DNA from 3 places in the Rhizobium sp. ARZ01 genome. Region 3 is predicted to be linked to each of the others. Evidence: predicted binding sites of a transcription regulator. Region 3 holds the regulator's gene; each other region holds the start of a gene.
The links. The regulator LexA, encoded in region 3, represses DNA repair genes until DNA is damaged. The targets are predictions, from matches to a motif close to TGTTCNNNNTGTGTTCNG.
Positions count from the first base shown of each region.

Region 1: IB238_RS05360 (FG-GAP repeat protein) is a predicted target of LexA. The motif match lies at 8,576-8,593, and genes of this name have one in related genera.
Region 2: IB238_RS02940 (sel1 repeat family protein) is a predicted target of LexA. The motif match lies at 5,501-5,518, and genes of this name have one in related genera.

Region 1 is NZ_JACVAE010000001.1:1,118,507-1,129,305, forward strand. It holds gene IB238_RS05315 (ribonuclease J) at 1-1,494, shown strand, start outside; gene mce (methylmalonyl-CoA epimerase) at 1,601-2,005, shown strand; gene IB238_RS05325 (DUF1467 family protein) at 2,233-2,502, shown strand; gene IB238_RS05330 (hypothetical protein) at 2,638-2,931, shown strand; gene IB238_RS05335 (ion transporter) at 3,138-3,884, shown strand; gene proS (proline--tRNA ligase) at 4,010-5,338, shown strand; gene IB238_RS05345 (lipoprotein-releasing ABC transporter permease subunit) at 5,454-6,761, shown strand; gene IB238_RS05350 (ABC transporter ATP-binding protein) at 6,775-7,461, shown strand; gene IB238_RS05355 (VOC family protein) at 7,488-7,874, opposite strand; gene IB238_RS05360 (FG-GAP repeat protein) at 7,888-8,460, opposite strand; gene dnaE (DNA polymerase III subunit alpha) at 8,841-10,799, shown strand, end outside.
Region 2 is NZ_JACVAE010000001.1:620,154-630,952, reverse strand. It holds gene IB238_RS02960 (acyl-CoA dehydrogenase) at 1-834, shown strand, start outside; gene IB238_RS02955 (arylsulfatase) at 1,081-2,802, opposite strand; gene IB238_RS02950 (PilZ domain-containing protein) at 3,346-3,774, shown strand; gene IB238_RS02945 (pyridoxal phosphate-dependent aminotransferase) at 4,000-5,121, shown strand; gene IB238_RS02940 (sel1 repeat family protein) at 5,214-5,483, opposite strand; gene IB238_RS02935 (DUF2147 domain-containing protein) at 5,997-6,338, shown strand; gene IB238_RS02930 (glutathione S-transferase N-terminal domain-containing protein) at 6,549-7,250, opposite strand; gene IB238_RS02925 (hypothetical protein) at 7,459-7,626, shown strand; gene IB238_RS02920 (hypothetical protein) at 7,652-7,831, shown strand; gene IB238_RS02915 (YnfA family protein) at 7,949-8,269, shown strand; gene IB238_RS02910 (AMP nucleosidase) at 8,367-9,869, shown strand; gene IB238_RS02905 (lysylphosphatidylglycerol synthase transmembrane domain-containing protein) at 9,874-10,799, opposite strand, start outside.
Region 3 is NZ_JACVAE010000001.1:1,478,054-1,488,852, reverse strand. It holds gene bamA (outer membrane protein assembly factor BamA) at 1-322, shown strand, start outside; gene lpxD (UDP-3-O-(3-hydroxymyristoyl)glucosamine N-acyltransferase) at 373-1,437, shown strand; gene fabZ (3-hydroxyacyl-ACP dehydratase FabZ) at 1,434-1,901, shown strand; gene lpxA (acyl-ACP--UDP-N-acetylglucosamine O-acyltransferase) at 1,898-2,713, shown strand; gene lpxI (UDP-2,3-diacylglucosamine diphosphatase LpxI) at 2,713-3,585, shown strand; gene lpxB (lipid-A-disaccharide synthase) at 3,589-4,773, shown strand; gene gltA (citrate synthase) at 4,802-6,091, opposite strand; partial or broken gene IB238_RS25035 (ComEC/Rec2 family competence protein) at 6,000-7,706, shown strand; gene IB238_RS24935 (ComEC/Rec2 family competence protein) at 7,813-8,961, shown strand; gene lexA (transcriptional repressor LexA) at 8,942-9,658, opposite strand; gene IB238_RS07065 (YMGG-like glycine zipper-containing protein) at 9,838-10,092, opposite strand; gene IB238_RS24930 (proton-conducting transporter membrane subunit) at 10,345-10,641, opposite strand; partial or broken gene IB238_RS24925 (proton-conducting transporter membrane subunit) at 10,715-10,799, opposite strand, start outside.

The DNA of each region.
Region 1 (10,799 bases), 360 kb from region 3:
ATCAGCTTCCTTGCCGAAGAGCGCAAGAACCTGAAGGGAATCGTCATCACTCATGCGCACGAGGATCACTACGGCGCCCTGAACGACCTCTGGCCGGGGCTGAACGTCCCTGTCTACGCCTCACCCTTTACCGCCGGCATGCTGGAGGCGAAGCGCGACTACGAGCGCAGCCGAACGGAAATCCCGGTGACGATCTTCAAGCAGGGCGATCGTATCAATCTCGGCCCGTTCGAAATCGAGGCGATCGGGGTGAATCACTCCATCCCCGAGCCAATGTCGCTGGCGATCAAGACGCCACTCGGAACGGTGATCCATACGGGAGACTGGAAGATCGATCTCGAACCTTCGCTTGGGCCGCTGACCGACGAGCATCGCTTCCGCCAATTGGGCGACGAGGGTGTGCTGGCGCTGATCTGCGACAGCACGAATGCGCTGCGGGATGGCGTTTCGCCGTCCGAGCAGGAGGTCTCCGAGAGCCTGACGAAGATCATCGAAAGCGCCGAGGGGCGGGTCGGTATCACGACGTTCTCGTCGAATGTCGGCCGTATTCGTTCGGTGGCAAAGGCGGCGGAGGCTGCGGGCCGTGAGGTGCTGCTGCTTGGTAGTTCGATGAAGCGGGTGACAGCAGTCGCCCGCGACATTGGCCTGATGGAAGGCATCAAGCCATTCATTGACGAGGACGAATTCAGTTACATTCCGCGCGAGAAGATCGTCGTCATTCTCACCGGCAGCCAAGGCGAGCCGCGCGCCGCACTTGCCAAGATTGCGCGTGATGAGATGCGAAACGTCGCATTCACCGCCGGCGATACGATCATTTTTTCCTCGCGCGCCATTCCCGGTAACGAGAAGGCGATCAACGACATCAAGAACGGGCTTGTCGACCAGGGCATCCATGTCGTGACCGACAGCGAGGCGCTGGTGCATGTCTCCGGCCATCCCCGCCGCACGGAGCTGCAGCAGATGTATGCATGGACCCGCCCGCAGATCTTGGTGCCGGTCCATGGCGAGGCGGCGCATCTGGTCGCGCACGCCGAACTCGGCGAACAGTCCGGCATTGCGACTGTGCCGCGCGTGCGCGACGGGCGGATGCTGCGGCTTGCACCGGGTGCGCCCGAGGTGATCGATGAGGTCGAGTTTGGCCGCATCTTCAAGGACGGCAACCTGGTCGGCAGCTACGATGAAATGGGCATCGGTGATCGCCGCAAGCTTTCCTTCGTCGGCCATGTGTCTGTCAACGTCATGCTCGATTCACGCTACAATTTTCTGGGCGATCCGGAAGTGGAACCATACGGCCTGCCGCAGTTCGACGATGAGGGTGAGGACATGGGCGACACGCTCTATGATGCAGTTCTCAGCGCCGTCGAAAGCATTCCGCGGGCACGGCGCAAGGATCTGGAGACTGTCCGCGAGGCGGTACGTCGCGCGGTGCGTGCCATGGCGAACGAGGTCTGGGGCAAGAAGCCGGTCGTCACGGTCTTCGTGACCAAGGTCTAGCGCTGGCCATCTGTTTTTTTTTGGTTAGTTTCCCGTCGTGCGAAAACGGAGCTTCGATATGGAAGCTCCGGGCGGTTCGCCGACATTGGAATGAAGGGAGTGACAAGTGCTCGGACGCGTCAATCACATCGCCATCGCAGTTCCTGATCTTGCAGCGGCAACCGCCTCCTATAGAGACGTGCTTGGCGCGCGCGTGACGGATCCTCAGGCACTGCCCGAACATGGCGTCACCGTCGTCTTTGTCGAACTGCCGAACACAAAGTTGGAACTGCTCGAGCCGCTGGGCGAGGGCTCGCCAATTGCGGCTTTCCTCCAAAAGTCTCCCGGGGGAGGGATGCACCACATCTGCTATGAGGTGAGCGACATTCTCGCCGCTCGCGACCGGCTCGTTGCCGGCGGTGCGCGGGTTCTTGGCGACGGTACCCCGAAGAACGGCGCCCACGGCAAGCCTGTTCTGTTCCTCCATCCAAAGGACTTCTTCGGCACGTTGATCGAGCTCGAAGAGGTGTGACAGCACGCCGCTCGATACGGATTTGAATTGGTGAAGCCGCAGCGGTAAAAGGGTTGCTCAAAGCCGAGACGTCTTCACCGAGGCTCTCGACGGGACCGTCGGGGAGCTATCCAGTATGGCTCGGGGCTCCAACTCCGCGTTGCCATTAGCAGGCTCCGCGCTGCGAAAGTAACTATTGAGGCGCTACCGCTCCGCTGGCTAGCGGCGCCGCCACTGGGAACGTGACCATGCAGATTTTCTCGATCGTCGCCGTCTACTTCGTCATCTGGTGGTTGACGCTGTTTGTCGTCCTGCCCTTTGGCATGCGCACACAGGCGGAGGAAAACGAGGTGGTGCTGGGCACGACGGCAAGCGCACCTGCGCGGTTCCGTGGGCGCAAGGTCGTTCTCATCACGACGATCATCGCTGCTGTGATCTATGCCGCCTGGTGGACCCTGTCGGTCGAATTTGGCTACGGCATTGATGCGATTCCGCAGTTTTACCCGAAATTCGACTGACCATTCCGCATTCAAGAAAGAGCGGGGCTTTTCATTGCGCTTGCTGCGGGTCGCGACCGCGACGGAAAGTAGTGCACAGATAGGAAGTGTCATCTGTCTGTCGCAAATATCGTCTAGGACCGCCATGGATGCAGGATGAAAGCAAAAAAAAACAAGGCTGGAAGCCTTGTTTTTAAAGTATCGCGTGATCTTTATCCGTTGCCGGTGGCAGCGTCTACGCGCGCCAAAGATCTGATCCTCCCAAGACTTGACCGCGAAATTGGCAAGAATTTGCGCTTCCTGCCTGTTTTGTGGCCTGAAACTAGCCCAAAGGTTGGGCGTTGTCATCTGGTTTTTTGCATATTTGACACACTGCGACAAAAAATTCCCGTTGACACGATCGTGATAAGTCCTGTTACTTGCCGGCCTATTTTCGGTGAATCTGTTTGACCGAATAAGTTGAGCGCATTAATTCAGCGGCGCAACCGTGTGGGCATGTCCAGAGGGTGCTTCCGATCGGCGCCACGCCGCAATTTCCCCTTTTGACCAGTTGATTTTGTTTCGACTTTTTTCGCGCTTTCGATTCAAGCGGTACTTATGCAATGCGCAACGGACTTTCAGCACTTCTCGTCTCTCATCGTTGAAAGCAATTTGTCATTGCGGTCATTCTCGTAAATGCGATCACGCTTGGGCTCGAGACATCGGCGTCGATCATGGCAAGCCATGGCACGCTGCTTCACCTCATTGACCATGTGATCCTCGGCTTTTTTGTCGTCGAGATCGGACTGCGACTTTACGCGTTCCGGGCTTCGTTCTTCCGGGATGCCTGGAGTCTCTTCGATTTTTCCATTGTCGCCGTTGCGATACTACCGGCCACCGGTGCGTTCTCAGTTCTCCGGGCATCGCGAATGCTGCGGGTGCTGCGGCTCATTTCCGTCATACCATCACTGCGCAAGGTGGTCGGCGGCTTGATCGTTTCGCTTCCGGGGCTGGCCTCGATCTTCGTCCTTTTGATGCTTGTCTTCTATGTTTTCGCGGTCATGGCCACCAACCTGTACGGCGCGGCATTCCCGGAATGGTTCGGAACCATCGGAGATTCGTACTACACACTCTTCCAGGTCATGACGCTCGAAAGCTGGTCCATGGGCGTCGTTCGCCCGATCATGGAGGTCTATCCTCACTCGTGGGCGTTCTTCGTTCCGTTCATTGCCTGCACGGCGTTTACGGTGTTGAACCTGTTCATAGGTGTGATCGTGTCTGCCATGCAGGAGCAGCATGAACCGGCGGCGGAGGCGGACCGTGCGTCTCTCCATTCCGAGACGAGCCTGCTTCTCGATGAAATTCGTGCTCTCCGCCAGGAAGTCGGGCAACTGCGGCAGGCCCGCGAACATGAGCGAACTTAAGCGAAGGTGAGCAGAGTGTGTCGCCCGGGTTTTCTTCCGCGGGCGATACGTCTATGAACGCAATGAACCAACCTCTTTTCGCCCGATTCCCCAGCTAGGCGAAACCTGTCTTTTTGGAACCAGTCATGCGCCTTTCCCGCTTTTTTATGCCCATACTCAAGGAAAACCCCAAGGAGGCGGAAATCGTCTCGCACCGCCTGATGCTGCGGGCGGGGATGATCAAGCAGCAATCCGCGGGCATGTATACCTGGCTGCCGCTGGGCAAGCGCGTTCTCGACAAGGTCAACGCCATCATCCGCGAAGAGCAGAATCGTTCCGGCGCCATCGAACTCCTGATGCCGACGCTGCAATCGGCCGAGCTCTGGCAGGAAAGCGGGCGCTACGACGCCTACGGTAAGGAGATGCTGCGCATCAAGGACAGGCAGGACCGGCCGATGCTTTACGGCCCGACGAACGAGGAGATGATCACTGATGTGTTCCGCTCCTATGTCAAGTCCTACAAGGACCTGCCGCTGAACCTCTACCATATCCAGCTTAAGTTCCGTGACGAGATCCGCCCGCGTTTCGGCACCATGCGCTCGCGCGAGTTCCTGATGAAGGACGCCTATTCCTTCGACCTCAACCGGGAAGGGGCCGAACACGCCTATAATCGCATGTTTGCCGCCTACCTGCGCACCTTCTCGCGCATGGGCCTGCGCGCCATTCCGATGCGCGCCGACACCGGGCCGATCGGCGGCAACCTCAGCCACGAGTTCATCATCCTGGCAGACACCGGCGAGTCCGAAGTGTTCTGCCACAAGGACTTCCTTGGCTTCGACATTCCGGGCATCGACACGAATTTCGACGACGTCGCCTGCCTGAAGGGGATCTTTGACAAGTGGACCTCGCGCTACGCCGCCACGTCCGAGATGCATGACGAGGCTGCGTTCAATGCCATTCCCGAAGGCGAGCGCCTCTCCGCCCGCGGCATCGAGGTCGGCCACATCTTCTATTTCGGCACCAAGTACTCGGAAGCCATGGGCGCCAAGGTTCAGGGGCCGGACGGCAAGGAACACACCGTGCACATGGGCTCCTACGGTATCGGCCCGACGCGTCTGGTGCCGGCAATCATCGAGGCGTCGCACGACGAGAACGGCATCATCTGGCCGAAGTCGGTCGCGCCCTTCGAGGTGGTCGTCATCAACATGAAGGCCGGCGATGCAGCCTGTGATGCCGCCAGCGAGACGCTTTATGGCGCGCTGTCGAAGGCAGGCATCGACGTGCTGCTGGACGACAAGGACGAGCGTGCAGGCACGAAGTTCGCGACCGCGGACCTGATCGGTGCACCGTTCCAGGTCATCGTCGGTCCGCGCTCGGTCGCCGCCGGCGAAGTCGAGCTGAAGGATCGCAAGACGGGCGCGCGTGAGACGCTGACGGTGGATGCCGCAATCGCGCGTCTGACGTCCGTCGCCTGACCCTGAAATTCGGAATCGATTTTCGGCAGCGAGTGTGCGCAGATTCGAACTGCTACTGAGTCCGCAGCGCATCCGGTGGGATGCGCCGCGCAATAGAGACTGATCCGGAGGCATCATGGCGGAAGCGACGGGCGAGGGCACCGTGGTCAAAGCGAAAAAAGCGCCCGTAAGCCGGCCGTTTTCCGGTTTCGAACGTATGGTTGCCTGGCGCTATCTGCGCTCTCGGCGCAAGGAAGCGTTCATCTCGGTCATCGCCGGCTTTTCCTTCATCGGCATCATGCTGGGGGTGGCGACGCTGATCATCGTGATGGCGGTGATGAACGGATTCCGAACCGAACTGATTTCCCGCATCCTCGGCATCAACGGCCACATGATCGTCCAGCCGATCGACGGGCCTTTCGACAACTACGCCGATCTTGCCGCGAAGTTTTCCAAGGTTCCCGGCATCAAGATGGCGATCCCGCTGGTCGAGGGGCAGACGCTCGCTTCGGGCAAGGGCGGCGCCGGGACCGGCGCGCTCGTGCGAGGGATCCGCGCCGAAGATATTACGAAGCTGAAGACGGTCTCCGACAACATCAAGTCGGGAGATCTCGTAGGCTTCACCGCGGGAACGGGCCTTGCGATCGGTGCTCGCATGGCAGATCAACTCGGCATTGTCGTCGGCGACGACATTACGCTGGTGGCGCCCGAAGGCGACGTGACGCCGCTGGGTGTCAATCCGCGCGTCAAGTCCTATCCGGTTTCGGCGATCTTCGAGATCGGCATGGCGGAATATGACGCCTCGATCATCTACATGCCGCTTGAGGAGGCGCAGCTCTATTTCAACGCCGACGGCCTGGTGCAGTCGATTGAGCTTTTCGTCAACAATCCCGACGACGTGGACGCGCTGCGTCAGCCGATCGAGGCGGCCGCCGAGCGCCAGATCTACGTGACCGACTGGCGCCAGCGCAACCGGACGTTCTTCTCGGCGCTCGAAGTGGAGCGAAACGTGATGTTCATGATCCTGACGCTGATCGTTCTGGTCGCAGCGCTGAACATCATATCGGGCCTGATCATGCTCGTGAAGGACAAGGGCAGCGACATTGCGATCCTGCGCACGATGGGGGCGACGTCCGGCGCCATCATGCGCATCTTCTTCATGACGGGGGCTGCCATCGGCACGGTGGGCACGATTGCCGGGGTCATTCTGGGCGTCGTCGTCTGCCTGAACGTCGAATCGATCCGCCAGTTCTTCTCTTGGCTTTCCGGACAAACCTTGTTCGATCCCGAACTCTATTTCCTCAGCCAGCTGCCGGCCGATATGAATTTCGGCGAGACGGTTTCGATCGTCGTCATGGCCTTGGCGCTTTCGTTCCTGGCGACGATCTTCCCCGCATGGCGCGCGTCGAAGCTCGATCCCGTCCAGGCCCTGCGGTACGAATAGGAAGAACCGACCGATGAAAGCGCGCGTAGCATTGCAGCTATCCGGCGTCGAGCGCCGTTACGGGCAGGGCGATACGGTCCTGAGCATCCTGAAGGGCGCGGACTTCACGCTGCATGGCGGCGAGACCGTCGCCCTTGTCGCTCCGTCAGGCACCGGCAAGTCGACGCTTCTGCATGTCGCCGGTCTGCTGGAGAAGCCGGATGCAGGCGATGTCGCCATCAATGGCCATTCGTGCGCACTGCTTGGTGACGATCAGCGCACCGCCATCCGGCGCAACGAAATCGGCTTCGTCTACCAGTTTCACCATCTCCTGCCGGAGTTCTCCGCGCTGGAGAACATCATGATGCCGCAACTGATCGCCGGCCTGTCGAAGCCGGAGGCGCGGGAGCGGGCGAAGCTGTTGCTCGACTACATGCGCATCGGTCACCGCGCCGAACACCGGCCGTCGGAACTCTCGGGCGGCGAACAACAGCGTGTGGCGATCGCCCGCGCCGTCGCCAATGCCCCACTCGTGCTTCTGGCCGACGAACCGACCGGGAATCTTGATCCGGAAACGGCGGGCTATGTCTTCGAGGCGCTGGAAGCACTCGTTCGTCAATCCGGCCTTGCCGCTTTGATCGCAACGCACAACCACGACCTCGCCTCGCTGATGGATCGCCGAGTTACGATCGAGGACGGCAAGGTGCACGAGTTGGGCTGAGCGCGGCAGTCCCTGCCGGCCCGGTGTCATTCTGGCCTGTGACAGACCGCCTCGATATTGTTGCCGTCCGGGTCAAGGACAAAGGCGCCGTAGTAGTCCGGGTGGTAGTGTGGCCGCAGTCCCGGCGGGCCGTTGTCCACAGCACCGGCCGCAAGCGCTGTGGCATGGAAGCGATCGACCGTCGCTCGGTCTTTAGCCGCGAAGGCGACATGCAAGCGGCCAGCGGCCGTTCTGCCGGTGCCGATCCAGAAGAACGGCTTGCCTTCTTTTCCGTAGCCGGCATGTGCGTCGCCGCCTGATTCCTCTGCCGAGACGTCCATCAGGCGCGTGATGCCGAGAGGCGCGAGTGCCGTATCGTAAAAACGGCGCGATCGCTGAAAGTCGGCGACCGGAAGTCCCACATGGTCCAGCATTGTGGCTCCTCCTTCAGTTCGGCTGGCACAAAGTATGCCCGATTTCGTCGCTCCAGTCTTGGAAGGCGATCTGCGCCCCCTTCGTGGCAATCGGTTTTCCGTTCGCCGTCCCTTTGCCGGTCAGGACATTGAGGTCGCATTCCGTCGTGTTCGCAGTGTCGAGCGTGTCGTAGGACGAATAGGTGTAGCCGGCAACGATGAACTGGGCGTTGCGATAGGCCAGCGTCAGGTTCTGGCTCCAGCGGTCGCGCCCGACCGAACTGTTCTGTGAAGTCAGTTTGATCGAACCGTTTGGAAGTGCTGATACGCCCGGTTCCTGCCCGAACATTGCGAGATTGCCCCAGATCTTGTTCGAGGCGGCCACCTTGACGCTGAGGCGCGACTCGCCGGGATCAGCTATATAGATATAGACGCCGTTATCTTCGTCGCTACCCTCAGCGGGTCGGGCAATCAGAACCAGGTCCTCATTGCCGTCCCGGTTCCAGTCGCCGGTTGCGGCGGCGACGACCCGGTCGGCGGGAAAATCCTGCGCCGCAACGCAAAACGGCATCAGCACCACAACTAAGGATGTCAGCACAATCTTCATAAGGCCCTCGCATCGATTGGGCGCTAAAAATAGGAAATTGTGTGGGTGCGGTCCAGCACTCTATTTCGCGCCAAGCGTGCAGATCGAGCTCGAAGCGTCAAAGAGCGCTTGACTGGAGAACAAAACAAGAACATGATGGCATCAGTTCTTGATAAGGAGCCCGTCAAATGACTGAATTCATGCGTGATCTTGCAGCCTTTGCCTCCATCGCGATGTTTATCGCAAGCCTCTCGGTGCTGGCCCTTGGGCTGTAGTCGGTGGCGCATGACGCAAACCGGGACAGCGCCAGCGGGGGATAATCGCGCTCGTTGCGGCGCCCCGCTGGACATTCGGCGCAGGATTCCGCTTATCCTTTCGGCTTCTGAATCGAGGTGGCGAGAATGGCGGAGACTGCGGCAATAGAGGCAGGTGATGGCAATGTGCAGTTCGTGCATCTGCGCGTGCATTCGGCCTATTCGCTGCTTGAAGGGGCGCTGCCGATCAAGAAGATCCTCGGCAAGGCCGTCAGTGATGCGCAGCCGGCAATCGCCATCACCGATACGAACAATCTGTTCGCCGCCCTCGAATTCTCGCAGAAGTGCGTAGGCGACGGGATCCAGCCTCTGATTGGCTGCCAGCTTTCAATCGACATGGAAGACGAAAGCGGTGACGGGGAGCGTCGCAATCCTGCGCAGGCGCTCGCCAAGTTGCCCTCGCTCGTGTTTCTCGTCGCCACAGATGCCGGTTATGCGCGGTTGATGGAACTGGTGAGCCGCGCCTATCTGGAAGGGGAAGGTGGCGGCCACGCGATCCACATTCGGCGGTCCTGGCTCGATGAGGGGACAGACGGATTGATCGCTCTGACCGGTGCTTCCACCGGTCCCATCGATATGGCATATTCGGCTGGCCAGCCGGCGCTTGCCGAGGGACGGATTGCGGAGCTGAAGCGGTTGTTCGGCGACCGGCTCTATGTCGAGCTCCAGCGCCACGCCAATTACGACCGTCGGCACGAACGTCGAATGATCGAGCTTGCCTACGCGCAAGACGTGCCTTTGGTGGCGACAAACGAGCCGTTTTTCCCTTCGCCGGACGAGTATGAGGCGCACGACGCGCTGATGGCGGTCGCTCATAACGCGATGGTCTCCGATGACAACCGTTTTCGGCTGTCGGCAGATCACTATCTGAAGAGCCGGACCGCGATGGCGGCCCTTTTCGCGGACCTGCCGGAGGCGATCGAGAATACTGTCGAAATCGCGCGGCGCTGCTCCTTCGTGCTGAACACGCGCGCACCGATTTTGCCGCGTTTCACGGGAGCGACCGCCGATCCGGAGGAAGCCGAACGCGCTGAGTCCGCAGAACTGCGCCGCCAGGCGGTGGAGGGTCTGGAGGGGCGGATGGCATCGCTTGGCCTGTCGGCGGGCTATAGCGAGCAGGATTATCGCGAGCGGCTGGATTTCGAGCTTGGCGTCATCGAGCGCATGAAGTTCCCCGGCTACTTCCTCATCGTTTCCGACTTCATCAAGTGGGCGAAGCAGCAGAATATTCCGGTGGGGCCGGGCCGCGGTTCGGGTGCTGGCTCGCTCGTGGCCTATGCGCTGACGATCACCGACGTCGATCCGCTGCGTTTCTCGCTGCTGTTCGAGCGCTTCCTCAATCCGGAACGCGTGTCGATGCCCGACTTCGATATCGACTTCTGCCAGGACCGGCGTGAAGAGGTGATCCGCTACGTGCAGCGCAAATATGGACGCGAGCAGGTGGCGCAGATCATCACTTTTGGTTCGCTGCAGGCGCGTGCGGCGTTGCGCGACGTCGGCCGCGTCCTCGAAATGCCGTATGGCCAGGTCGACAAGATCTGCAAGCTCGTGCCGAATAACCCGGCCAATCCGACCCCGCTGTCCAAGGCGATCGAAGAGGAGCCGAAGCTGCAGGAAGAGGCGGAGAAGGAGCCGGTCGTCGCCCGCCTGCTCGACATCGCCCAGAAGATTGAGGGGCTTTATCGCCACGCCTCGACACACGCCGCCGGTATCGTCATCGGCGACCGGCCGTTGTCGCAACTCGTGCCGATGTATCGCGATCCACGCTCCGACATGCCGGTCACCCAGTTCAACATGAAATGGGTGGAGCAGGCGGGGCTCGTGAAGTTCGACTTCCTTGGCCTCAAGACTTTGACGGTGCTGAAGACGGCGGTCGACTTCATCCGCAAGCGCGAAATCGAGGTCGACCTCGGCAGCCTGCCGCTGGACGACAAGCTGACATACGAGATGCTTTCCCGCGGCGAGACGGTCGGTGTGTTCCAGGTGGAAAGTGCCGGCATGCGCAAGGCGCTGATCGGCATGCGCCCCGACTGCATCGAGGACATC
Region 2 (10,799 bases), 860 kb from region 3:
GAGCAGCGCAAGCGCTACCTGCCGAAGCTCGCCTCCGGCGAGTGGGTCGGCTGCTTTGGCCTGACCGAACCGGATCATGGCTCGGACCCCTCCTCCATGATCACCCGCGCGAAGAAGGTCGACGGCGGCTATCTCGTCTCCGGCGCCAAGAACTGGATCACCAATTCGCCGATCTCCGACGTTGCCATCGTCTGGGCCAAGTCGGACGCGCATGACGGCAAGATCAAGGGCTTCATCCTCGAGCGCGGCATGAAGGGCTTCGAGACGCCGAAGATCGAAGGCAAGTTCTCGCTGCGTGCCTCCATCACCGGCATGATCATGATGCAGGACGTGTTCGTTCCGGACGAAAACCTGTTGCCGGAAGTCTCCGGCCTCGCAGGTCCCTTCGGCTGCCTCAACCGTGCCCGCTACGGTATCGCCTGGGGTGCGATGGGTGCTGCAGAATTCTGCTGGCACGCCGCCCGCCAGTACACGATGGACCGCAAGCAGTTCGGCAAGCCGCTCGCCCAGATGCAGCTGATCCAGAAGAAGTTGGCCGACATGCAGACGGAGATTTCGCTCGGCCTGCAGGGCGCACTGCGCCTCGGACGCCTGTTCGACGAGCATCGCGCCCCGGCCGAACTGATCTCACTGATGAAGCGCAACAACTGCGGCAAGGCGCTCGACATCGCCCGCGTCGCCCGCGACATGCACGGCGGCAATGGCGTTTCCGACGAGTACGGCGTCATCCGCCACGTCATGAACCTGGAAGCCGTCAACACCTACGAGGGCACGCACGACGTTCATGCGCTGATCCTCGGACGCGCACAGACCGGCCTTCAGGCGTTCCAGTAAGCAACTTTCCGATCTTCTTCGCAACGATGCCAACGCCCCGCCTCGAGCGGGGCGTTGTGCTTTTGGCGCTGCGATGCCGGCAGGAAGTCCCGCCCGACGCTCATTTCCCAAAGAATCGGGCATCAAGTCGCAGAAGCAGCAGCCGAGCCATTCGGATAAAGGACCGCTCCTGGCCCCAAAGGGGGCCCGAGCTCAGGACATCGCGCTACCAGGTGGACGCCCCGAAGGGCGTCCACTGCAATCTTGTCATTCGCCCGCTCGATGCGACGACCGCATCTCCTTCACCTGCTGCATAACCTGTTCGAGGTTGTAGCTGGCCGGGTCCTGCATGGGCGGATAGTCGATGTAGCTCTCAAGCTCCTTCAGCCAAAGCGCCTGACCGATCGGCAGGAGGTTCCAGTCGTAGATGTAGGCGGTCGACGGAGAGCCAATCGTGCCGCCCGTTCCCATTACCGTCTTTATCTGCGTTCCGACGGAGACTTCAAATGGGTCGCGTTTGATGTTGACGACCTGAGTCCAGTGGTAGGGAATCACTCCGACGAGGAAGCCTTCCACGTTGTCGGACACCATCGCGAAGTACATCTTCCAGTTCTTGTAGCGAACGGCCGACGGGTCCTTGCCCGAGTAGTAGAAGAAGGTGTCGCGGGCCGATTTATCGGACTTGCCTTCGAGATAGTCGCGCTGGTTGACGCCGTCGAGCGTCGTCTTGGCTATGCCCGGATAAGCACCTTTCTCGATCTGCGCCTTCAGTTCGTTGCCCTTCGGGCCGCCGGCGATGTCGACCAGTGTCGGCAACCAGTCGAGCGAGGCGAAGATGTCGTTCTTGACCGTCCCAGGTTCAATATGGCCCGGCCAGCGCACGAGCATCGGCGCGCGCATGCCGCCCTCCCATGTCGTCAGCTTTCCGCCCTTGAACGGCGTTACGCCGCCATCGGGGAAAGTCTGCGTTTCGGCACCATTATCGGTGGTGAAGGCGATGATGGTGTTGTCAAGCTGCCCCATTTCTTCGAGCTTTTTCAGCACATAGCCGATGTTGTCATCCATCTGCTTCATGCCGGCTTCATTGAGACCCCAGTCCTTGCCGCCGGGCTCGCCAATCATGTTTGCGTACTTGTCCGACAGCACGGTGGTGATGTGCATGCGGGCCGGGTTGTACCAGACGAAGAACGGCTTGTTGGTTTTCTTCGGGTCGTTGCGGTCGAGGAAGTCGATGACGTGGCGCGAGATTTCTTCGTCCACGGTCTTCGAGCGCTCCAGCGTCAGCGGGCCTTCGTCCTTGCAGGTCTGTTTGGCGGCGGTCCCATCCGGCGAGGTGCAGAACAGCACGGGACGCGGCGGCGTCAGGCAAGGTGTCGTCGCCGGATCGACGGCCGCGGGATCATCGGGAATGCCGGGGATCGAGGTGTTCCTGCAAACCGGCGCGACCGTCTGCTCGGTCGGGGTCTTGTTGATGTCGGGGAAGCTCACTCCCTGCATGGCATCGAGGTGATAGAGATAGCCCCAGAATTCGTGGAAGCCGTGCGCGGTCGGCAACGCGTCAGTGTGGTCGCCCAGGTGGTTCTTGCCAAACTCGCCGGTGTTATAGCCAAGATCGCGCAGGAACCACGCTAGCGACGGCGTTCCCGGCCGCAGGTAGGACGGGCTTCCTGGCAGTTGCGGCGGGATCATGCCGGTGCGTAGCGGATGCATCCCGGTGAAGAAGGCGTTGCGACCAGCCGTGCAGCTTTGCTCGGCGTAGTAGGTCATGAATTTCGCACCCTCATTACCTATGCGATCGATGTTGGGCGTTTCGCCCACCATCAGGCCTTGGTGATAGATGCCCGGCTGCATCCAGCCGATGTCGTCGCCCATGATGAACAGAATGTTCGGCTTCTGTGCTTGCTGGGCGTTGGCCGGGCTCGCTCCGACCAGGAGCGCCGCGGCAAAGGTTGCCAATACGGCACTACTGCTGCCAATCTTGCGCTGCATCTGCTTTCTCCCTCAATAAAGGCCAGAACAACCGAACGCGGAATATGACGACGATGTGCCGAACCGACAGTTCGGTCTCCGGTGTTGGTTTGGATGTGCTAGACGCCTTCTGCGGCCCTCCTTTCCCATCGCAGTCAAAGCAACGAAAAATGCGCCCCAAAGCCCGTATGCAAGTCTCGTAGCGAGACCAGTGCACCGCCTCGAATAGATTGATGTCCGCGCCTTATGCTGAATATTAGCGTTATCTCACGAAATGAGCTGCTCTTCCAGATTGAAAGCCGCAGCGATCTCGCGGTGATCGTTGTCCGGCTGGAAAACGCTCGACCCTTCTGACGCGAAGCGGTCTCTGCTGCTTTAGGCTGAGTTGGGTTGGACCATTGTTTCCCATCTGTCGGAAAGCGCGTGCAGAGGGTGTTCGCGCTCAATTTCCCAGAATTGCGATACGTAAATTTTTACATGGCGCCTTTAGCGATTTCCAACACATAGGTGCAAAACTCCCCGCATGGTCGTTTGGGGGCATGATGCCCATTTCCGGGAGAGCATATGGTGGAGTTGGTAGACAAGCGCCAAAGCGGCGGCCTTTACGAGCGCAAATGGGAGCGCTTCAAGGTGAACCGGCAGGGCATGCTGTTGTCCGTCGGCCTTGATCTCGCGGTCCCCAAGACCCGGAGTTGCAAGCTGATCGATATCTCGCAAGGCGGCGCCAGCTTTTCCGTCAACACGACGATCGGGCTCGGACAGCACTACTATCTGACAATCGTCGGTGTCTTCGCCAAGGTCGGTTGCGCGGAAATGTACCGCAACGATCATCGCATCGGTGTCCAGTTCATCAAGGAAATCGACGAGGAACTGCTGCACGAGATCGTGCGCGCCGACTACTTCACCGGCGGCGTCGCCACGAAGAAAAAGGATGCCCCGCTCCCCTATACCAAGGGCATCGTCCGACCGCAGTTCAACCTGCAGCGCGCCTGACCGCCAAGCCGGGCGCGGGATCGCCAGCGGCGCCCGCAGCCCGCCTCTACCGCAGTGTCGTCGACGACACCGCGATAACACCTTGAAAACAACACATAATCCTTACAGAAAATCGATTTGGAATTTTGCCGGCATGCGTTAGTGTGCCGCCGGCCTGCGCTGTCGGCCTGCTCGACGCACGCAAGCAAGCTCTTCCTTGACGTCACTCAACAAGGTGCTCGCAGAATGTCCGGCTTCTCCCGCTTCACCCCGCTCGTCAACGCGCTTCCCTCCACCATCCCCTTCGTGGGGCCGGAAGCGATCGAACGGCAGCGGGGGACCAGGGTGAAGGCGCGCATCGGTGCCAATGAGAGCGGCTTCGGCCCCGCACCCTCGGTGCTGGCGGTGATAGCGCGCGCGGCCGGCGAAACCTGGATGTACAACGATCCGGAGAATTTCGAGCTGCGCGAAGCACTTGCCCTCCACCACGGTGTCTCGCGCGACAACATCGCGATCGGTGGCGGCATCGACGGGCTGCTCGGTGAAATCGTCCGGCTTGTCGTTGAGCCGGGCACGCCGGTCGTGACGTCGTTGGGCGGCTATCCGACGTTCAACTACCATGTGAATGGCTATGGCGGGCGTCTCGTGACCGTTCCCTATGTCAACGACCGGGAGGATCTGGACGGCCTTCTTGCCGCAGCCAAGCGCGAGGACGCGCCGCTCGTCTATTTCGCCAATCCGGACAATCCGATGGGAAGCTGGTGGGATGCCGACAGCGTCGCCGCCTTCGCCCGTGCACTGCCGGAGCACAGCCTGCTGATCCTCGACGAGGCCTATTGCGAGACGGCACCTGCTGGCTCCACGCCTGCGATAACGGCTTTGATCGGCCAACCGAACGTTCTGCGGATGCGGACGTTCTCGAAGGCCTACGGGCTCGCCGGCGCGCGCGTGGGTTATGCGATCGGCACGATCGGCAACGCACAGGCTTTCGACAAGATCCGCAACCATTTCGGTATGGCGCGGATTTCGACGGCGGCAGCGCTCGCGGCACTTGCGGATCAGACCTACCTGCACGAGGTGGTTGGCCGCATCGCCGCGGCGCGCGACAGGATCACGAAGATCGCCACACAGAACGGCCTGCGCCCCCTGCCCTCTGCCACCAATTTCGTTGCGATCGACTGTGGGCACGACGGCAACCACGCCCGCGCGATTGTCGACGGGTTGATGGAGCACGGTATCTTCATCCGCATGCCCGGCGTAGCGCCATTGAACCGCTGCATACGCGTCAGCGTCGGCCCAGAGGCGGAGATGGCACTGTTTGAAGAGATGCTTCCGAAGGTGTTGAAGACGGTGAACAGCAAGCGGTAGGCAGCAGCTTGTCATTTTTGGACAGCAGCGCCTTCTTCGAGGTTCTTGTAGGTTTTTGATTTCCTACTGCCTACCGGGCTGTTTTCGTCGTCTCAGTGTGTCGTCATCCAGTCGCGGGCGGCACGAAGCGCCAGCGCGAGATCGGTCTTGGTCATCGTCGCAGCGAGATCGGCGCGCAGCTCAGCGGCACGATCGCAACCCTTGATAGCGGCGATGTTGAGCCATTTGTGGGCAGCGACCAGATCGACGTCGCATCCGCGACCGGTCGCATAAGTCAGCCCCATTTCGCAGAAGGTATCGGCGCGGGTCTCGCCGCCCATCATGGCGGCCATTTCGGAGTTCTGGATGTCGAAGCGTGCCATTGTCGTTGTCCCTGTCCTGTTGTCTTCTTGTTGTATCGCCCTGTTTTGTGGAACCTTTCGAGAGCCTGCCGTCTTCTGCGGCATGTGCTTCCCGAAGGTTTTGTCGGCCGGTGTTTCCCGTGCTCGTCTTATGGCTCCACTATGCCAGCGCCCCTTCAATGGGCGCTTAAAATGCATGATTAATTTGCGACAAACAAAGTTCAAACAGTTGGTAAACTTGGGTTTTCGTTAAGCATCGGACGGTCTGGAACGCCGCGGATTTGTGTCAAAATTTACGCATTCTTCAACTTGCAATTTCAACCATTCACTAACCACGGAAAACGGTCGCAAGTTTCACCCGAGCAATAATTGGTCCTGCCCCACTGAGGAGATAGCTGGAAAATCCACGATTTCGCGCTGATTGGTGATTTACCTTTACGTGCGCGTAAGATAGCTTTCGCTGGCGTCGGAGGAGACGCAGGGGATCAGGAGCGCCGCAACGAGGCGGGAAAGCTCCGGCAACGGGAGGAAGACATGCTACGTATCACCATTCTGGCCGCCGCCCTTGGCCTCGGTCTTGGCAGCAGCGCTTTGGCGGCCGAGCCGATCGAGGGCAACTGGAGGACGGCAAGCGGCGAAACCGCCGCGATCGACAAATGCGGTGGCGGTTTCTGCATCACGCTCAAGTCGGGCAAGTTCGCCGGCAAACGGATCGGCCAGCTCGACGGCACCGGCGGCGAGTATTCCGGCTCGATCACCGACCCGGAAGACGACAAGACCTATAGCGGCTCCGGCTCGGTGAGCGGCAACGCGCTGAAGATGAAGGGCTGCGTGCTCAAGGTCTTCTGCAAATCGCAGACCTGGTCGCGGCTTTGAGGGGGTACCCGCGAGGAGCAAAGGTCTCCCGCCGGTTCGGTGAGCAACTTCGCAAAGTTGGCCTACCCATCTTCTCGTCACACCGGCCTTGAGCCGGTGTCCAGCCACGCCGCGTCTGCGGCGCGAAAGGTGCTTTTTCTCGCGCAAGGACTTGCGCGGCTGGATGCCGGATCAAGTCCGGCATGACGGAATCTCTTGGACGCGGCGCCCTCACCGCGCCCGCTGACCGAACAGGATCTTCTGCGCTTCCCTGTCCTCGGCAAGGTTTGCCTGGCGAGCACGCTCCTCCTTGCCGACCTCGATGCCGCGCTGGACCGCCGGACGGGCGAGAACGGCGTCGAACCAGCGCTTCAGGTGCGGGAAGTCTTCCAGATTCTGGCCCTGGTTCTCATAGGGACGCACCCAACCGATGCAGGCCATGTCGGCGATTGAATAGTCGCCAGCGAGGAACTCGTGTTCCGCCAACCGCTTGTTCATCACGCCATAGAGACGGTTCACCTCGTTGGTGTAGCGGTCGATGCCGTATTCGATCTTTTCCGGCGCATACTGGCGGAAATGGTGCGCCTGACCGGCCATCGGCCCGAGCCCACCCATCTGCCAGAACAGCCATTCGTCGACCTGCACGCGGGCGCGCTCTTCGGCCGGGTAGAATTTCCCGTACTTGCGGCCGAGATACTGCAGGATGGCACCGGATTCGAACACCGAAATCTGTTCGCCACCCGGGCCATCGGGATCGATGATCGCCGGCATGCGGTTGTTGGGGGCGATATTGAGGAACTCCGGCGCGAACTGCTCGCCCTTGCCGATGTTGATATACTTCACCTCGTAGGGAGCGCCGAGTTCCTCCAGCATGATGGTAATCTTGTAGCCGTTCGGGGTCGGCCAGAAAAAGAGTTCGATCGGCTTGGTCATCCGGTTCTCCATTCGATGTCAGATGGAGTTAGCGATCGCCATGATCGGCTTCAAGGCGCGCCGCCGAATTCATCCACTCCGGCCAAGCCGAACTTCGGCGGCCTCCAAGCCGACTTTCCTGAACGCCAGATGAACCGCCCTCTCAGGACGCGTTCAGTCGCGCCATGCGAGAAGGGCATCACGGAAAGACAATCTCAGGGAACGAACGATGGAAATCCTGGCCCGCCGACTGACGATCATCACGCTGCTGATGACTGTTTTTGCGATCTCGGTCGCTGCAGCAGTCGAAACCGATCAGCGCCGCCACGAGTTGAACAAGCACTACGGCACGGCAAGCGCCTGCTCGATCCCGACAATCTGCTCCGCCGCCCTTTAACCTCACCGCAGCAAGGACGCCCGCCATGCCGATCGCGCTTCTCGCCAGCCTTGCCGTCAGCCTGCGAATCCTCGTGCTCGCCGCACTGATGGTCGCGCCGCTTGCAGCCGTCACTTTTGCCGCAAGCAACGGCGTCCTCGGCGCCGGCAAGCAGGGCGCCGGCCTGGTGCTCTTCGTCACGCTGCAGCGGCAGGCGATGAGCTGAGCCGGGATAGTCGACAGCGAGGCCAGATGCGGCACATTGCGGCGCCAGCGCCCCCGAAAAAGATTTCGAATTCTCCAGTTGTACGGTAACTCTTGGGCACCTTTATTGGGAGCCCGCATGCAATCCATCCTAATCTACGGCGCCGCGGCCCTTGCAGAAATCGCCGGCTGCTTTTCCTTCTGGGCCTGGTTGCGCCTGGAAAAGTCGGCGCTCTGGCTTGTTCCCGGCATGGTATCGCTTGCGGCCTTTGCGTGGCTTCTGACGCTGATCGATTCGAGCGCGGCCGGCCGCGCCTACGCCGCGTACGGCGGCATCTATATCGCTGCGTCCCTCCTGTGGCTCTGGTTTGCGGAAGGCTTTGCCCCCGACCGCTGGGACCTGACGGGTGCTGCAATCGCTGTTGCCGGAGCCATCGTCATTCTTGCCGGTCCACGTTGAATTTTACACAGAATCGCTCGAAAGCGACCCGGTTGACCGCCTCCGGACGTTACAATCTTGTCGTTTGCGTGCAAGCTTCGCCGAACTATAATGATTCATGAGCAAACGAATCTTGTCCCAGACCGCCCTTCCATTCGCCACACCAGATCTCTTCGAGCCGCAGACCTTCGACGACCCGGTCAAGGCGGTCGAGTGCCTGGAAGCACTCTATGAGCGCAACACGCGCTTCCTGACGGATGCGTTTGTCGGACTTGCGCGGACTGGAACGCCGGTGTGCCGCTATCGCGCGTGCTATCCGCAGGTCAGCGTCGAGACGACGAGCTTCGGCCATGTCGATTCGCGGCTGTCCTACGGCTACGTCGCCTCGCCGGGCGTCTACACCACAACGATCACCCGCCCGAAGCTCTTCCGGCATTATCTGAAGGAACAACTGGGCCACCTGATGCGCAACCACGGCATCAGCGTCACGGTGTCGGAATCCTCCACGCCGATCCCATTGCACTTCGCCTTCGGCGAAGGCGCCCATGTCGAGGCGGAGGTCGCCGAAAACATCACCGTACCGCTGCGGGACCTGTTCGACGCACCGGACCTGACGAACACGGACGACGAGATCGCAAACGGTTCCTACGAAGCCGGCCCCGGCGAGGATTCACCGCTTGCGGCCTTCACGGCCCAGCGCATCGACTACTCGCTTGCTCGCCTCAGCCACTACACGGCGACCAACGCCAACCACTTCCAGAACTTCGTACTCTTCACGAACTACCAGTTCTATGTCGATGAATTCTGCGCCTGGGCACGGTTGCAGATGGCCGAGGGCGGCAATGGTTATACGGCCTTCGTCGAGCCCGGAAACGTCGTCACCCAGGCCGGAAACGACAAGCCGGATACGGACCTGACGCTGGCGCGGCTGCCACAGATGCCGGCCTACCATATCAAGCGCAAAGGCCACGGCGGCATCACGCTCGTCAACATCGGCGTCGGCCCCTCCAACGCCAAGACGATCACCGACCACATCGCCGTACTGCGCCCGCATGCCTGGCTGATGCTCGGTCACTGCGCCGGGCTTCGCAACAGCCAGACGCTCGGCGACTACGTGCTTGCCCATGCCTATGTGCGCGAGGATCACGTGCTCGATGACGACCTGCCGGTGTGGGTGCCGATCCCGGCGCTGGCCGAAGTGCAGGTCGCGCTCGAAAGCGCCGTCGCCGAGGTGACGGGGCTCGAGGGCTACGACCTGAAGCGCATTATGCGCACCGGCACGGTCGCCACGATTGACAATCGCAACTGGGAATTGCGCGACCAGCGCGGACCGGTGAAGCGGCTGTCGCAGTCGCGCGCGATCGCGCTCGATATGGAATCGGCAACGATCGCGGCCAACGGTTTCCGCTTCCGTGTGCCCTACGGCACCCTGCTCTGCGTCTCCGACAAGCCCCTGCACGGGGAGTTGAAATTGCCCGGCATGGCAACAGCCTTTTACCGGACCCAGGTCAACCAGCACCTGCGCATCGGCATCCGGGCACTGGAGAAGCTCGCCGGCATGCCGACGGAAAAACTGCACTCGCGCAAGCTGAGAAGCTTCTTCGAGACAGCGTTCCAATAGGCCGTCATCGCGCCTTCGAGGGAAGCCACGACAGGACGATGGAGAGTGCGGTGCCGACGCAGGCGCTGGCCACGATCAGCAGATGTGCATTGATGGCCGCCTCCGCCATCGCCGCAAGCGATACCTTGTCGGCGGCCGCGCCGAACGCGACCGCACCGGCCGCAATGCCGGCCGGATAGGTGCCGACACCACCCGGCGCATGCAGCGGAAGGACCGAGGATAGCTCCCCGCCGAGCGCACCACCAAACGTCGCGGTGAGCGGCGTCACGCCGAGCAGGCCGAGTACCCAGGCGAGCACGATCACCTTCACCCCCCAATTCAAAATGGTGAAGGCCCAGGCGCGGACGAAGCCAGCAGTGTCCGCCGGGATGCCGGCCTCGATCTCTTCCAGAAACTTTTCCAGCCTCTGCGGCAGGGCACTATTCAGGTGGCGGAAGATCAGGGCCTTGGCCGCAAAGAACGCAAGCGGCGAAACAAGGAACGCAATCCAGACGAACCAGGCGATCCCCCTGTTTTCGGCCCCCAACACAAGGCCGACGCCAGCTGCGGCACAAAGCGCGTGCAGATCCAAGAGCCGCATGACCAACAGCGCCGCTGTCGCACGCGGCAAGGGCACGGCGAACTGCGAACGCATCAGAAGCGGAAAGCTCGTCTCCCCGGCCCTGAACGGCAGCATGATGTTGAGGAGATTGTGGACTTGGGTGAGACGAAAGAGCTTCAGGAACCGGCGCGAGGTTTCGGCGGGAAAGTAGTCATATATGCGCTGGGCGCGAACGAGATAGGTGGCGGTCAAAAGCACAAGTGCGGCTATCGTGGTCCCGGCTCCCACCTTGGACCACTGTGACAACAGCTGCCCCCATCCCCATTGCCACTGGATGAAAGCGCCATAGATAGCGAGACAGGCGAATGTCAGCAGGCTCATGGCGTGGC
Region 3 (10,799 bases):
TATGACCAACGGCGACGAGATCGGTGGCACAACCTATTTCACTGTTTCGGCCGAAACCACGTTCCCGCTACCGTTCATCGCACGTGACGCCGGGTTCCGCGGCGCGCTGTTTGCCGATGCCGGCACGCTGTATGGCAACAAGGTCGATATCGGAAACGACGACGTCGAAGGGACGAGCATGTCCTGGCGCGCGTCTGTCGGCGCCAGCCTGCTCTGGTCTTCGCCGTTCGGTCCGTTGCGCGTTGACTATGCGATCCCGGTTGTGAAGGAAGACTTCGACAAGGAGCAGCGGTTCAAGTTCGGCATCTCGTCGAGCTTCTGATCGCGGCAGTCCAGAACTGCGAAGAACAAACCGTTCTGGAGTCCATGCTGATGGAACAAAATTGGTTCTTTCCGCCGCATGACGGTATTCGCCTGGGAGACTTGGCGACCCGTCTTGGGGCGGAGCTCTTGGATCAGTCGACCGCATCGAAGATCGTTCGCAACGTTTCGCCCGTCTACAGAGCGAAAGAGGGCGACATCTGTTATATGCTGTCTCGGAAGAGCAAGGCGGAACTTGAGACCTGTCAGGCGACGGCTATCCTGTGCGACCGCGCTTTGGCTTCTATCGTGCCGGCGCACATTGCTGTGCTGTTGACCTCGCGGGCCCATATGGCCTTCGCCCTTGCCGGCGAGGTGCTGCAGCCGGCGGCGATGCGACCCGCCGCGACGACGTCCGAGTCCGCTGGCATCTCTCCCATGGCTTATGTCGATCCAACGGCCCGGCTTGAACCCGGCGTAGTTGTCGAGCCTATGGCGGTAATCGGCGCCAATGTGGAAATCGGCGAAGGCACGCGCATCGGTCCGGGCGTTGTTCTGGGGCCCGGGGTGAAGATCGGCCGAGACTGTACGATCTCTGCCGGCGCCAAGATCCAGTGTGCGCTTGTCGGTAATCGGGTGATCGTGCATCCAGGTGCCTGCATCGGCCAGGACGGTTTCGGCTACGGGCCGGGGCCGAAGGGCGGAATGATCAAGATCGTTCAGGTTGGCCGTGTCATCATTCAGGACGACGTCGAGATCGGTGCAAACACGACGATAGACCGCGGCACGATGGACGACACCGTCATCGGCGAGGGCACCAAGATCGATAATCAGGTGCAGATTGGTCACAACGTTCGCGTAGGCCGCCATTGCGGTATCGTGAGCAAGGTCGGGATCGCCGGCAGCACGCGCATTGGCGACGGCGTCATGATTGGCGGCGCGTCGGGGATCAACGGCCATATCACGATCGGCGACCGCGTGCAGATTGCAGCGATGAGTGGCGTTGTTGCCGACGTTCCTGCAGGCGAGCGGTATGGGGGCATCCCGGCACGGCCGATGCGTGATTTTCTACGTGACGTCGCGGAAATGACGATGCGCGCGGCCAACAGAAGCAAGAAGACGGGTGAAAAGGAATGAGCGTGGAGACGAAGGAAGCCTTGGGCGTCGCGGAATTGAAGGAAATCCTGACGCTTCTGCCGCACCGTTATCCATTCCTGCTGGTAGACAAGATCGTTGATATCGACGGCGACAATTCGGCGATCGGCATCAAAAACGTCACCGTAAATGAGCCGCAGTTCACCGGGCATTTCCCGGATCACCCGATCATGCCCGGCGTCCTTCTGATCGAGGGCATGGCACAGACAGCAGGTGCCATCTGCGCCCGTAAGACGCGTTCTGGTACCAACCTCGTTTATTTCATGACCATCGACAACGCCCGCTTCCGCAAGCCAGTGGTGCCGGGCGATCGCGTGGAGTACCACGTCGTGAAGCAGAAGCAGCGCGGCAATATCTGGAAGTTTCACTGTGATGCAAAAGTTGATGGGCAACTTGTCGCCGAAGCTGATATCGGCGCGATGATCGTGAACAAGGAAGACGCCTGAATATGATTGCAGCCAGTGCCAGGATCCATCCGCTGTCCGTCGTTGAAGACGGGGCGGTGATCGGGGAGAACGTCGTTGTCGGCCCCTTCTGCCATGTGGGGCCGAAAGTCGTTCTGGGGGACGATGTTGAACTTCTCACCCATGTCGTCGTCGCCGGGCGCACCTCGATCGGTCGCGGCACACGCATTTTTCCGTCAGCGGTCATTGGCGGCGATCCGCAGAGCATTCACCACGGCGGTGAAGAGACGACGCTGACGATCGGCGAGCGCAATACCATCCGCGAAGGCGTGACGATGAACACGGGCACGACCGACGGCGGTGGAAAGACGGTTGTCGGCGATGGCAACCTGTTCCTCGCCTATTCGCACGTCGCCCACGACTGCATCCTTGGCAATCAAATCATCCTGTCAAATAACGTCATGTTGGCCGGGCATGTAACCGTCGAGGATCGCGCCATTCTCGGCGGCGGTTCGGCCGTCCATCAGTTCACCCGAATTGGCCGTCAGGCATTCATCGGTGGTCTTTCGGCCGTTGCTTACGATGTCATCCCGTATGGCATGCTGAACGGCAATCCGGGCATTCTCGGCGGCCTGAATGTCGTCGGCATGTCGCGCGCAGGGATCGAAAAGGCGACGATCCACCGGGTTCGTCGGGCCTTCAAGCAGATCTTTGACGGCGAGGGTTCGGTCCGTACGAATGCCGCCGCCATCCGCGAGGAGTACCTGGACTGCGTTCCGGCGATGGAGATCCTTGATTTCATCGCGGCGGATAGCGACCGCGCGCTTTCTTCGCCGAACCGCAACAAGGCGTGATCCGAATGGCGAGCGGCCGGCCGGACAGCAAAAAGCGGCTGGCCATCATCGCCGGCGGCGGGCGTCTTCCTGTCCACCTTGCCGAGGCTGCCCGCCTGCATGGCGAAAACCCCTATATTCTCGCTTTGACAAACGAGACTGATCAGGACTGGTCGCTGTTCGATCATATGAGTGTGGGGGTCGGGGATTACGCGGCCCTCAGCCGCGCCTTTGCCCTTGAGGGAATTGACCGCGCCGTGCTTTCTGGTGCCGTGCAGCGCCGCCCGGAATGGCGCGATATCCATCCGACCTTTCGAACGCTTGTGCAGGTGCCGGCGATCGTGCGTACCCTTCTCAAAGGCGGCGACGATGCGGTTCTGAAGATGGTCATCCGGCTGATTGAGGCCAATGGCGTGCGTGTCGTGGGGGCACATGAGATCGCACCGGAACTTCTTGCGACGGAGGGGGCAATCGGCAAGCTTTCTCCAGACGCAGACGATCTGCGCGACATCGCGGCCGCCTCTGCTGCGGCAATCGCGCTTGGTTCCCTTGATGTGGGGCAGGGCGCCGTCGCTGTAGGGGGACGGGTCGTTGCTTTGGAAGGGGCCGAGGGAACAGACCAGATGCTGGAGCGCGTGGTTGCCCTGCGCAAGGAGGGGCGGGTCTCTCAGCGCCGCAAGGGTGTTCTGGTCAAGCTGTGTAAGCCGCGGCAGGATACGCGTGCCGATCTTCCCTCGATCGGGGTCGACACGGTGCATTGGGCTGCTGCTGCAGGCCTCGCAGGCATCGCAACCGAAGCCGGGCGTTCTCTGGTACTGGACCGCGCCCGGCTCATTGAAGAGGCGGACCGCGCCGGCCTTTTCGTGTCAGGCATTTTGCCGCGCAAGGAGTGACCGATGGCCCGACCTCTCAAGCTTGCAGTGATTGCCGGAGAAGTTTCGGGTGACCTGCTGGGGGGAGATCTCATTGTGGCCCTGCGGCGCCAGATACCTGATGGAATCGCACTTGTCGGGGTAGGGGGCGAAGCGCTGCAGGCACAGGGACTGGTCTCGCTGTTCGACTATTCAGAGCTGTCGATCATGGGGTTTTCCCAGGTGCTGGCGAAACTGCCGAAACTCCTGCGGCGCATCCGCCAGACTGCCGACGCGATCGTCAAGGCGGAACCCGATCTCCTCGTTATCATAGACAGCCCCGATTTCACCCACCGCGTCGCGCGCATCGTTCGCCAGCAGATGCCTCACCTCCCGATCGTGAATTATGTCTGCCCGAGCGTCTGGGCCTGGAAGGAAGAGCGCGCGCCTCGGATGCGGAGCTATGTGGATCACGTACTCGCTGTGCTTCCCTTCGAGCCAGAGGTGATGACGCGCTTGCAGGGGCCTTCTACGACATTCGTTGGGCATCGGCTGGCAAGTGATCCGCACGTACGGGAAGTACGTCGTGCGCAGCTTGAAAAAGCTGTACCGCCGCTCGGTGCGGAAGCGCCGAGAACGTGCCTCCTGTTGCCGGGGTCGCGCGCCGGTGAAATTACCCGGCTCCTGCCTGTCTTCGGGGCTGTGGTAAACGAACTGGCCGCGAGCAACACCCCGTTCACATTTCGATTGCCGACCGTGCCCCGACAAGAGGTGCTGGTTCGCCAGCTAGTTGCGCAGTGGCCTGTGAAGCCCGAGGTAACGGTTGCTGCCCAGGACAAATGGCAGGCATTCCAGGCCGCGGATGTGGCGATCGCTGCCTCGGGTACGGTACTGCTGGAACTCGCGCTGGCGCGCGTGCCGGTCGTCTCTTGCTACAAGCTGGATTGGATCGCGCGACTGATGACGCGCAAGATCAAGACGTGGACCGCGGCACTTCCGAACCTCATCGCCGACTACGCTGTCATACCGGAATATCTCAACGAGGTGGTGCGCCCGGGCAGCCTCGCGCGCTGGGCCATACGGCTGACGCACGATACGATCCAGCGTCGAGCTATGCTGGAGGGGTTCGATCTCGTCCATGAACGCATGCAGGACGCGCGATCGCCCGGCGACAAGGCGGCCGACGTGATTGTCGAACTGATCAGACAAAAAAAGCCCGGTCTACTCTGACCGGGCTTTTTTGTTGTGTTTGGCGATATCAGCGCTTGGAAACGGGAACGTAGTCGCGCTTCGGTGCGCCGATATAGAGCTGGCGCGGGCGGCCGATGCGCTGTTCCGGATCCTCGATCATCTCGTTCCACTGGGCGATCCAGCCGACGGTACGGGCCAGTGCAAACAGTACGGTGAACATCGTGGTGGGGAAGCCGAGTGCCTTTAGCGTGATGCCGGAGTAGAAGTCGATGTTCGGATAGAGCTTCTTCTCGATAAAGTATTCATCGGTGAGCGCGATGCGCTCGAGCTCCATTGCGACTTCCAGCATCGGGTCGTCCTTGACGCCGAGCTCGCCCAGAACCTCATGCGTGGTCTTCTGCATGATGCGCGCGCGCGGGTCATAGTTCTTGTAGACGCGGTGGCCAAAGCCCATCAGGCGGAATGGGTCGTTCTTGTCCTTCGCACGGGCGACGAATTCAGGGATGCGGTCCGCTGTGCCGATCTCGGCGAGCATGTTGAGAGCTGCCTCGTTTGCGCCGCCGTGGGCCGGGCCCCAGAGGCAGGCAATGCCGGCTGCGATGCAGGCAAACGGGTTTGCGCCCGACGAGCCAGCAAGGCGGACGGTCGAGGTCGACGCGTTCTGCTCGTGGTCGGCATGGAGGATAAAGATGCGATCCATGGCGCGCGACAGGACCGGATTGACGACATATTCCTCGCAGGGCACTGCGAAGCACATGCGCAGGAAGTTCGATGCGTAGTCGAGGTCGTTCTTCGGATACACGAAGGGCTGCCCGATATGGTACTTGTAGGCCATGGCCGCGATCGTCGGCATCTTGGCGATCATGCGCAGCGATGCAACCATGCGCTGGTGCGGATCGGTGATGTCGGTGGAGTCGTGGTAGAAGGCCGACAGCGCGCCAACGCAACCACACATCACAGCCATCGGATGCGCATCGCGGCGGAAGCCGGTGAAGAACCGCGACATCTGCTCATGGACCATCGTGTGGTGCGTGACGCGATAGTCGAAGTCGTCCTTCTGAGCCTTCGTCGGCAGTTCGCCGTAAAGCAGAAGGTAGCACACTTCAAGAAAATCGCCGTGCTCAGCCAGCTGCTCGATCGGATACCCGCGGTGCAGCAGAACCCCTTCGTCGCCGTCAATATAGGTGATCTTGGACTCGCACGAAGCGGTCGACGTGAAGCCCGGGTCATAAGTGAAAGTGCTGGTTTGCTTGTAGAGCGTGCCGATGTCGATCACAGACGGACCAATCGATCCCGATCGCAATGGCAACTCGACCTTTTTGTCACCGACAGTGACTTCCGCGCTCTTTCCCGTCATGAGGACCTCCATTTTCTGCCTGGTGGCACCGGGTCGTGCCGTATCTTGGCCGTGCCGCTTTGCTAGCCCATCTGCGTCGTCATGCCAAGCAAGACGAAAGCCATATTTGTGCAACGCAAAACTGACATTCCGGCATTGCAATATCTACTCTTCTCCGTCAGTTGCAAGCAACTTATGGGCGAGAATGGAGAATTATGGAGGGGGCATTCTTTCTCGGAGAACAAGGATGTTTGCTCCGGATCGGCGATTGCATTTCAAAATCCTAAGTTGCATTATGTCGTGGTCAACGGCTGGGGCAAAAGCCATGTGGGAGGGCACCGCTACGAAAGTCGAAGACCCGGCCGCCATTGCGAACCGGAGGCTGCCGAACTCGCAAGCGGAAGATCGGCTTGTCTTGCGCCCACCCTTTCAGGCAGACCGGTTCTCTCGTTTCCCCCGAATTGCCGTTCGATCCCTGGGATACAAAGTTGCTGCCATTCCGGCTGCCTTAGCCGCTGCGTGGGAACAGGAGCGGGACTACGGCACCGCTTTTCTGTTCGTTCCCGTTTTGATCGGTGCAGGAGCGTGGTCGTGGTTCGCACTTGCAGACGATCCGCCCTTGATGGCAATTCTTTCGGTACTACTCGTCAGCGGCGCGGCCACCGTGCGTCTGCGGCACCGCCACGACCACCTATCCTTGGCAGCATGGGCGGCATTCCTGCTGTTTCTCGGGATGATGCTATCCGCAGTCGAAAGCTGGAGACTTTCGACCGTTCTGCTTGATCAGTCGGTGACCACCACGATCAGTGGCAAGGTACTTTCCCGCGAGTCCGACGACCGGGGCCGTATGCGTTATCGAGTAGCGCTGTCTTCCACTACTGATCCTACTTTGCGCCGACCACCCAGCATAGTGAGCCTGCTTGCGCGCAGCCCACATGAAGCGCTGCCGATCGGAGGTGGTATCACCGGGCGCACGCGGCTGAACCCACCTTCAGGACCCGCATTGCCGGGCCTCAACGACTTCGCCTTCGACGCCTACGTCGCAGGAACGGGCGCGATCGGCTATTTCTACGGCAAGCCGGCGGGTTCGGCACTGAGCCAGCCCGTCGGCTCAGAGCACACATTCGATGCGGCAAGCCGATGGATAGCCGAATGGCGGAATGCCATCACGGAGCATATCCGTGGCCGCATCAGTGGCGATGCTGGCGCGATCGCTGCGGCGCTGATCACAGCCGAACAGCGCGGCATCAGTCCGGATACGGTCGAGGCGCTCCGGAAGGCAGGCCTCGCGCATGTCCTCGCGATTTCCGGATTGAATATGGTGCTTGCTGCAGGCACCTTCCTCTTCGGGGCCCGCCTGCTCTTGGCACTTGCCCCCGGTGTTGCCGAACACTGTCCGGTGAAGAAGATCGCGGCGGTTGGCGGACTGGTGACGGTGACCCTCTACATACTGGTCTCTGGCGGCGCGGTCTCAGCGATCCGTTCCTGGCTAATGATCGTCGTTTTGCTTTTCGCGGTCATCTTCGACCGCACTGCGATCAGCATGCGCAACATCGCTCTATCGGCAGTCATCATACTCATGATCACACCGTCGGCTGTCACAGGACCCGGGTTCCAAATGTCGTATGCGGCTACCCTCGGCCTTGTCGCAGGCTACGCAGCTTGGCGCGAACGCCCCCTACCGAGCGCAGTATGGACAGGCAAACGCTGGCGGCTACTTTCACTCACTTCCGCGTTTGTAGGTGGAATCCTGTTATCGGTCGTTGATCGGCGGCGTCGCCACGTTTGTCTATTCCGTTGGTCACTTCCATCGGTTTCCCGCATATGGCCTGGCTGGAAATCTGCTGGCAATGCCGATCATTTCGACAATCGTCATGCCGATGGCGCTCGTTTCAATGATGCTCATGCCATTCGGCCTGGACGGTTTCCCGCTTTGGATCATGGGCCGAGGCATCGATTGGATCATCGTGTTGGCCAAGTGGGTATCCGGCTGGGGTGGAGAAGTCGTGACCGGTAGACTGCCGCCGCTCGCATTTGCATTGATTGCGATAGCAGGTGGCCTTGTCTGTATGTTTCGGACGCGTCTGGCAATTGTCGTCCTTGTGCCACTCGTGATCGGAGTAGCTCTCGCGTTCGCCCATCGGCCAGACGCACAGCCTCAATTGCTCATATCGGAAGATGGTCGCCTCGTTGCGCTCATTTGGGAAGGGGAAGCAGCGACGAACCGTTCGAACCCACCTGACTTCCTCTACGATCAATGGCGCCGGGCCATCCGTCTAGAAGGACATCGAGCACCAAAGTTTCAAAGCAGCAGTGAAAGTAAACAACGGCAGCCTTCGAGCGGGAGAGGCTCCTCTGCTGATCGCCGGGAAGCCATATTCGGTGGTCAGCCAGATACGCAGCAATTGACGGCGACGCGCAACACGCGGACAGCAAAATCGAGAGCCGTCTTGAGCCGGGCTGCAATGGCGCGTGTGAACGATGACATGCGCACTGCACTCGCAACGGCAGTCCACGAAAAACGCTTCGTTTGTCGCCGCAAGGAGTGGTGCGTCGGCGTTGCACCCGCGGGTTGGCGCGTGGTGACTCTCGAAGACCCTGCCTTTCTAGGAGCGGCCTGCGACAATGCTGATTTCGTCGTCGCTCCGCTGCACCTCAAGGCCGAGCCTTGCCGTTCGGGAGCGCAACTCATCACCATGCGCACCCTGCGCCAGAGCGGAGCGCTTGAGATCATGTCGCGACTTGCCGAACCAACTGCCCGAGACGACTACACCATCCGCCAAGCCATCACCTCGCTCCACCGTCCGTGGAGCCGGCATCGCCTCTATGATTGGCGCACCGAGAAATTCCTGGAACCACAAATCGCAGCCGCTACTGATAGCGGCGAATGAGACCGACGAGTTTGCCCTGGATCTTTACTCGATCAGGGCCAAAGATGCGGGTCTCGTAGGCGGGATTGGCGGCTTCCAGCGCAATGGAGGCCCCCTTGCGCCGGAAGCGTTTCAGTGTTGCCTCCTCATCGTCGACGAGCGCCACGACGATCTCGCCCGGGTTGGCCGAACTGGCATTGCGGATGATGACGGTGTCGCCGTCAAGGATACCGGCCTCGATCATGGAGTCACCCTTGACCTCAAGCGCGTAGTGCTCGCCGGAACCGAGCATCTCGGGTGGTACGGCGATGTCGTGGGTGTTGTTCTGGATCGCCGAGATCGGGACACCGGCAGCGATCCGCCCCATCACCGGAACCGAAACCGAACCTTCTGCACTACCGGTGGCTGAACGGGGTGGGGCAGGGGGCGTGGGCGATTTGCCGAGGCTGCCTTCGATGACGGATGGCGAAAAGCCGCGACGCGCCTTGAGGCTAGGCGAGTAGGCCTCGGGGAGCTTGATGACCTCCAGCGCACGAGCCCGGTTGGGCAGCCGCCGGATGAACCCGCGCTCCTCAAGCGCCGTAATCAGGCGGTGGATCCCCGATTTAGACGCGAGATCGAGCGCGTCCTTCATCTCGTCGAAAGAAGGCGGAATACCCGTTTCCTTCATCCGCTCATGGATGAACAGCAGCAATTCCTGTTGTTTGCGGGTCAGCATGGCTCGCCATCCAGAATCGTGAAACAAATCCAGAACAGACACTATCTGTTCCACATGTGTTCCGCAAGGGGGTAATTATAGGCAGACGGGGGAGCGGTCACGCACTGGGTGGCCGGCGAAAAAGCTCCACATTCTGACAAGGGAGCTCTTTCGCTGTTATGCCGCTTGCTGCGGACGAGTTACGGGCAGGCAGCGACATAGCGGCGACCGTAGCGATCGCGGTAGTAGCATCGGCCGGGCTGACCTGCGACATTGCCGATGACGGCACCGGAAACACCACCGATGGCAGCCCCGACGGCAGCACCCCGAACATCGTTCGTAATGGCGCCGCCGATTACCGCGCCCGTGGCGGCCCCGATTCCGGCGCCCCTCTCGGTTGGGGTGCAGCCTGCCAGTGCAAGGCCGACCATAACGAGGAAAAGGGAGTTCTTGATCATGTCCAATCCTTCCTGTCTCGTTGATAATTTCTGGCTACTTAAATCTTGTCCATCCAGACGAAGCCTTCAAGTGTAATCTCGTTCTTGCAACGCTTACAACGGCGCGTGGCGTGCTGCAGCCCCTTCCGCCTCTCGCCCTACAAGGAAACAAACGCGGTCAGCGTGTAGAGTACGACGACATAGTAGAGGCTTCACCGAGTACGCCGACGGCACGAGAGACGCTATCCCAAAAACGCTCGGCATAGGGCCTCAGCATCGGCGCCAGCGCTGCCCGGTAGAAGCGGTAGGGTGGCAGTCCCGACATCGAGACGAGGCGATAGCCAAAGTGGCAAAGGTCAGCGGCATGTTTCGTGCGAGGCCCCCGCAGGCCTCCAGGCGCCTCAAACCCGTGCGTCGAATGATGCCCGCGACCGTCAGAAAGAGGACTCCTTTGACCATCAGATGGTTCGCCACCAGATAGAGGGCCGTCACCCAACCGAGATGGCTCATCAGCGCAACGGCGGTGACGATGTAACCGGTCTGGATGAGGCTGGAATAGGCAAGCATACGCTTCATGTGCAGCCTGCTGCAGCGCCAGGAGCGCGCCGACGACCGTCGTCAGCATGCCGATCCAGCCTATGGCGCGCGCGAGGTCAAGGCCAAGTTCGGAACGGACAGCGAGGTAGGCCGTTATGAACAGGGCGAATATCGCCACCTTGCCGACG